Indioceanicola profundi: one gene and its partner. The protein of the gene in region 1 interacts with the protein of each later gene in a pairwise test. Links are inferred from orthologs where the notes say so. Each region holds a gene or a part of one and is shown in the gene's direction. Other genes may lie near its edges.

Region 1 (3,529 bases):
TCCATCCTCATCAACCTCGCCCAGCGGGATACCCGGAACCAGTCTCTCCGCCTTGCCTCACTGACCGTGCGGGAGGTGGGCAAGCAGGTGAAGCTGCTGCCGCATCCACAGCGATCCGCCGGATTTGCGGTGCTGACGGCGCCCGATGTGCCGTCGATACTGGTCGAAATGGGCTATCTCTCCCACCCCGCCGACGCGAAGCTGTTGAGCAGCGCCGGCCACCGGCAGAAACTGGCTCGCGGTCTGGTCAGGGCCGTGGACGACTATTTCGGCGGGCAGATATTCGCCAGCCGGTCATAGGGGCGACATAATCGCACCTGATCTGTAGGATGTCCTGCCCGGCGAGGTCCGCCGGCAGTCCTGCCGCGTTCATTGGGCGGCCCTTCGATCACCTGGACCCGGTACTGCGATGCGTATCCTACTCGGCCTGTTCTCCATCACGCTGCTGCTCGGTATCGCCGCGGCGGCGGCCTTCGTTTGGGGGCTGTGGCACTTCGGGCAGGGCCTGCCGGAGCATCGGCAGCTGGCGGACTACGATCCGCCGGTCTCCACCCGCATCCATGCCGGAGATGGACGCATGATCGCGGAGTTCGCGACGGAGCGGCGGGTGTTCGTACCGATCGAGGCGATTCCCAGGCGCGTCGCCCGCGCCTTCGTCTCGGCCGAGGACCAGAACTTTTTCGAGCATTCGGGCGTGGACTGGATCGCCGTGGCGCGAGCCGTGGCCCAGAACGTCCAGAATGTTGCCCAGGGCCGGCGGCTGATCGGCGCTTCGACGATCACCCAGCAGGTTGCTCGTAACTTCCTTCTTTCCAATGAGGTGAGCTGGGAGCGCAAGATCCGGGAGGCAATCCTGGCCCACCGGATCGAGCGGGCCATGGGCAAGGACCGCATCCTCGAGCTGTATCTGAACGAGATTTTCCTTGGCAACCGCTCCTATGGCGTGGGTGCCGCGGCGCTGGCCTATTTCGACAAATCGCTGGATGAGCTGACCATCGCGGAATCGGCGTTCCTGGCGTCCTTGCCCAAGGCGCCGGACCGGTATTACCGGGAGCGGTTCCGCGGCGCGGCCATTGCACGGCGCGACTACGTGATCGGCCGCATGCTGGAGGATGACTACATCACGCCGGCGGAGGCCGAGGAGGCCCGGGCCGAGCCCCTGACCTTCCGGGCTGAGCGCGGCGTCCAGATGGTTCAGGCCGACTATTTCGTCGAGGAGGTCCGGCGCGAACTGCTGGGCGTTTATGGCGAGCAGAAGCTCTATGGGGGCGGTCTCTCCATCCGCACGACTTTGAACCCGGAAGTCCAGACCATCGCCCGGCGCGAACTGCGCGAGGGGCTGATGGCTTTTGACCGCCGCAAGGGCTGGCGCGGCCCGGTCACCCGGTTGGAGAATTTCGATGGCTGGAAGGACCAGCTCGCCGCCGTCGACAAGCCCGCAGGAGCCGAAGAGTGGCAACTTGCCGTCGTGCTGGAGACCACGCCGGAGGAGGCGCAGGTCGGGCTCACCGACGGAAGCCGCGGGCGCATCCTGCTGGAACAGCTCAAATGGGCTCGGAAGGCATTGGACGGCGATAAGCTCGGCCCGGCCGTGAAGCAGCCTTCCGACGCCATCGTCACAGGCGACGTCGTTCTGGTGGAAAAGCTGGAGAAGGCGGTCGACCCGGCCGACGCCGCGGCTGCGGAACTTGGCGACGAAGCCGTTGAGGGGGATGAGAATGCGCCCGCCGCGGCGGACAGCTATGCCCTGCGGCAGGTCCCGGAGGTTCAAGGCGCGCTGGTGGCGATGGACCCGCATACCGGCCGCGTGCTGGCCATGGTGGGCGGCTTCTCTGCCCGGATAAGCCAGTTCAACCGCGCCACCCAGGCCCACCGCCAGCCCGGCTCCGCCTTCAAGCCCTTCGTCTATCTGGCCGCCCTTCAGCAGGGTTTCACCCCCAGCTCGCTGATCCTGGATGCGCCCTTCGCGATGGATCAGGGTGCTGGTCTGGGCAAGTGGAAGCCGTCCAACTACACGGACCGGTTCTATGGCCCGACACCGCTGCGCGTCGGTATCGAAAAGTCGCGCAACGTGATGACCGTGCGGTTGGCCCAGTATGTCGGCATGGACCCGATCGTAAAGATCGCACGGGAGTTCGGAATTACCGAGAACCTGCCGCCCCATCTCTCCATGTCGCTGGGAGCGGGCGAGACGACGGTCCTGAACCTGACATCCGCCTACGCGATGCTGGTCAATGGCGGCAAGAAGATCGAGCCGACCTTTATCGACCGTGTCCAGGACCGGACCGGCAAGACGATCTACCGCCACGATCAGCGCCCTTGCCCCGGTTGCGAAGGGCTTGTCTGGCAGGATGTGGCGCCGACATTGGGCGGTGCGGCGAACGACAACGCGTCGTCGCCGGTCCGGGTGGCCGCTGCCGGCCCTGGATTGGTGTCCGTGCCGGAAGGCCAAGAGCCGCCGCGTCACGCCATGCCGGTGCCGAATATTCCGGACGACCGGCCGCAGGTCGCCGATCCGCGTCACACCTACCAGATCGTCTCCATGCTGGAGGGCGTTGTCCAGCGCGGCACCGGTATCCGCATCCGGGAGGTCGGCAAACCGCTGGCTGGCAAGACCGGGACCACCAACGACAGCCTGGACGCCTGGTTCGTGGGCTTCTCCCCCGATCTGGCCGTCGGCATCTTTGTCGGCTATGACCAGCCACGCTCCCTCGGCACCAGAGAAACAGGCTCCAGCATCGCGGTTCCGATCTTCCGCGACTTCATGGCAGCGGCACTGGAGGGGCAGCCGGCGACCCCGTTCCGCATGCCGCCGGGACTCCGGCTCGTCCGGGTGGATGCGGAAACCGGCCGTCCGGCACGCCCCGGCGACCGCGGCGCGATCTGGGAGGCCTTCATCCCCGGCACCGAGCCGACTGGCGGAGAAGGGGTGCTGGACGGCAGCGATGACAGCTCCGTCTGGTTGTCGGAAGGCGCGGCCGCGCAGGGCCGTCCGCGCCAGCCCACCGTCGGCACCGGCACCGGCGGCGTGTACTAGGCATTCGCCGGCCATGGTCGCGGATCAGCTGATCCAGGATCATGGCCGATTGCGAAAGCCTGCTGACACGAGCGTAGATATGTGGCGATCGGCAATCCTGCCGTCGCCTCGAATGCGTTCCAGCATAGGCGCTGCCATTCGTCCAGCTCCAAGCCGATCTGAACCGCGCATCGTGTCCGCGCTATCGACCGCACGTCCACACAGGTCCGCCATGCATCCGCCGCCCATGTTGCCGACGGGTAACAGACGCGACTGGACGATTTCCAATTGATCTACATCAGGGTCAAGTCTTCGCTGCCGGCCTAAAGCTCTCCTCACTTCACAAGAACAACATCGTGCGAATGCCGGAACGTTCGGCGACTGCATGATTAAGGAGAGCCAACATGTCTCGTCTTGCCACGCTTGCGACCGCAACCTGCGCCCTTGTGGCCGCTTCCGCTTTCATGCCGGCGACAGCGTCCGCCAAGGAAGCCGGGGATCTGCTGGTGCGCT
Region 2 (3,261 bases), 1.1 Mb from region 1 along the record:
AGCTGCTTTACATGCCCCGCGGCGTGGAGGTCACGCCCGGCGAACGGGTCTTTACCTCCGGCCATGGCGGGCTGTTCCCGGCCGGCCTGCCGGTCGGCGTCGTGGCCACCGGCGAAGACGGCACGGTGCGCGTCGTTCCCATGGTGGACCCTGCCCGCATCGAGCACGTACAGTTGGTTGATTTCGGCATCCCCGGCGGACTTGCCGCCGAAGCTGTTCAGCCCGGCGGCATGCAGTGAGGACCCCGGCCATGGCCGTGGGCATGTGGCACAGGCTCGACCAGACAGGGCGCAATCTGCTGCCCTTCGCGATCACCGTGGCGATGATGCTGGTGTCGATGGCGCCCATGCGCCTGCCCGGCTTCTCCACCGTCGCCCCGCCGCTGACCTTGATTGCCGTGTTCTACTGGGCGATCCACCGGCCGGATCTGCTCCGCCCCTCCATCGCGTTCCTGATCGGATTGTTGCAGGACCTTCTCAGCGGTGCGCCGCTGGGGATGACGCCGCTGGTTCTCACCTTGTGCTACTGGGTGCTGATCACCCAGCGCCGCTTTTTCCTGGGAAGCTCTTTCCTGCTGCTCTGGTGGGGCTTCGCCATGGTGGCCGGAGCGGCCTCGCTGGTGCAGTGGGCGGCCTACTCACTGATGGAGGCAACCGTGCTGGATGTGAAGCCCGCGGTCTTCCAGGCGCTGGTCGCCATAGCCATATTTCCAGCACCCGCATGGATTCTCATGCGCATCCACCGGGCCTTCCTGAACGAGGAGGGCTGAGCCACATGCTATCCGCCTTCGACCGCGACGCAGAACGCCAGCGCCTGCTTACCCGCCGCATGCTTGTGCTTGGCGGGTTGAAGGCGGGTGCCGTCTCCGCCCTTCTTGCGCGCCTTTACTATCTGCAGATCGTGGAGAGCGACAAATACGCCACGATGGCGGACGACAACCGCATTTCCTTGCGGCTGCTCGCCCCGCCGCGCGGACTGATCGTGGATCGCCACGGCGTTCCGCTGGCAGTCAATGAGCAGAATTTCCGATTGGTCCTGGTCTCGGAGCAGGCCGGCAACCCGCAGGAGGTTCTGGACAAGGTCGCCCAGCTCATTCCGGTAAGCGAGACGGAGCATCGGCGCATCCTGCGCGACTTGCAGCGCTCACGCCGGTTCGCGCCCGTGACCCTCAAGGAGAATCTGACCTGGGATCAGGTCTCCGCCATCGAGGTGAATCTCCCCGACCTTCCCGGCTCCTCCATTGATGTGGGGCAGGTACGGAGCTACCCGTTCGGCGAGGCGACGGCCCATGTACTGGGCTATGTCGGCGCAGTGTCTGAGAAGGAGCTGGTGGGGTCGGAGGACCCGCTCCTGTCCCTACCGGGCTTCCGCATCGGCAAGAACGGGGTGGAGCGGCACCATGACCTCGCCCTTCGTGGGACGTCCGGAACCCAGCAGCTGGAGGTCAACGCCGTCGGCCGCGTCGTGCGCGAGCTGTCGAGGGAGCCTGGACAGCCCGGCCGGCAGGTGACGCTGACACTGGATGCGAAGCTGCAGCATTATGTGCAGCAGCGTCTTTCCGCCGAGCGCAGCGCCGCCGCTGTTGTCATGGATGTGCAGACCGGCGGCATCCTGGCCCTGAACTCCAGCCCCAGCTTCGATCCGAACCAGTTCGCCACAGGTATCAGCCAGGATCTCTGGAGCCGGCTGACTTCCGATGAAACCGGGCCGCTCACCAACAAGGCGGTGGCGGGGCAATATCCGCCGGGTTCCACTTTCAAGATGATCGTCGGGCTGGCCGCGCTGGAAGCAGGCATCGCCACCCCGGACACCCGCGTCTTCTGCCCGGGCCATCTGGAACTGGGCGGTCATCGTTTCCATTGCTGGAAAAAGGGCGGGCACGGCGGCGTCAACATGTCGGACGCCATCAAGCATTCCTGCAACGTCTATTATTTCGAGATGGCCCGGCGCCTCGGCATCGACCGGCTGTCCGAGATGGCGCGGCGGTTCGGCCTGGGCGGCCGGACGGAGCTGGATCTGCCCGGCGAGCGGCCGGGCATGATCCCGAACAGCGCCTGGAAAAAGGCCACCTTCAAGGATGTCTGGCATCCGGGTGAGACGCTGGTGGCGGCCATCGGCCAGGGCTATGTGCTGGCCACGCCGATCCAGCTCGCCGTCATGACAGCGCGCATGGTCAATGGGGGCTATGCGGTGAAACCGCACCTGACCAGCGAGGTGGAGGGACTCTACGAAGCGCCGACCGCTTGGCCGGAGGTCGGCGTGAAGCCGGAACATCTCAAGGTCATGATCAACGCCATGAACCGCGTCGTGACGGAGCCGGGCGGCACGGCCTATTCGGCGCGCATCATGCAGGCCGGAATGGAGATGGGCGGCAAGACGGGCTCAAGTCTTGTCCGCCGGATCACCATGGCGGAGCGCGCCACCGGCGTGAAGAAGAACGAGGACCTGCCCTGGAAGGAGCGGGACCACGGCCTGTTCGTGGGCTACGCGCCCGTCCACGCGCCGCGCTTCGCCTGCTCGGTGGTGGTGGAGCATGGCGGCGGCGGCAAGTTCGCCGCCCCTATTGCCCGCGACATCCTGCTGGAATGCCAGATGCTGGACGCAGCCCGCCTGTCGGCACAGCAGGCCGAACGGCCGCCGGAGCGCGCCGCCGATTCCGGCACACCGGCCAGGGGAACGTCGCTATGAGCGGCTGGGATCTCGGTGCCGATCACGCCAACAACATGACATTGGGTGAGAAGCTGGGGCAGGTGACGTGGAGCCTGGTCCTGCTGATCATCCTGGTGGCGAGCGTCGGCTTCGCCATGCTCTATTCCGCGGCGAACGGCAATTGGGACCCGTGGGCGTCCCGCCAAGCCGTCCGATTCTCCGTATCCGTGGTGATGATGCTGGTCATCGCCATGGTGGATATCCGCATCTGGATGAAGCTGGCCTATCCGCTCTATGCGGTAGCCTTCGTGCTGCTGGTCGCGGTGGAACTGGTCGGGCAGATCGGCATGGGCGCGCAGCGCTGGATCGACCTCGGCTTCATCCAGCTCCAGCCGTCCGAGTTGATGAAGGTGACCCTGATCCTGGCGCTGGCCCGCTATTTCCACGGCGCGTCGGTTGAGGATACGGGGCGTATCCTGTTCATCACGCCGCCGATCCTGATGACGCTGGCGCCGGTCGGACTCGTGCTGATGCAGCCGAACCTCGGCACCTCCCTGATCCTCATCATGGTATCGGGGGCGATCCTGTTCCTCGTGGGCGTCCGCTGGTGGA

Evidence for each region.
Region 2: the proteins of DOL89_RS04835 (region 1) and mrdA interact in binary tests that used the Escherichia coli proteins (3 or more experiments, as listed by UniProt). The link is inferred for Indioceanicola profundi from one-to-one orthologs.

What each region holds. Positions count from the first base shown.
Region 1 is NZ_CP030126.1:1,031,207-1,034,735, forward strand. The notes cover bases 23-3,237. They hold DOL89_RS04835 (penicillin-binding protein 1A), read left to right. Parts: upstream 23-409; coding sequence 410-3,037; downstream 3,038-3,237. Other genes in these bases: DOL89_RS04830 (N-acetylmuramoyl-L-alanine amidase family protein), read left to right, coding at 23-300. Outside these bases: more of DOL89_RS04830, read left to right, coding at 1-22; DOL89_RS04840 (OmpW/AlkL family protein), read left to right, coding at 3,421-3,529. UniProt on the Escherichia coli protein: Cell wall formation. Synthesis of cross-linked peptidoglycan from the lipid intermediates.
Region 2 is NZ_CP030126.1:2,095,057-2,098,317, reverse strand. Bases 285-3,231 are described here. They hold mrdA (penicillin-binding protein 2), read left to right. Parts: upstream 285-774; coding sequence 775-2,688; downstream 2,689-3,231. Other genes in these bases: rodA (rod shape-determining protein RodA), read left to right, coding at 2,685-3,231; mreD (rod shape-determining protein MreD), read left to right, coding at 285-769. Also shown: rod shape-determining protein MreC, read left to right, coding at 1-239; more of mreD, read left to right, coding at 251-284; more of rodA, read left to right, coding at 3,232-3,261. UniProt on the Escherichia coli protein: Catalyzes cross-linking of the peptidoglycan cell wall. Responsible for the determination of the rod shape of the cell. Is probably required for lateral peptidoglycan synthesis and maintenance of the correct diameter during lateral and centripetal growth.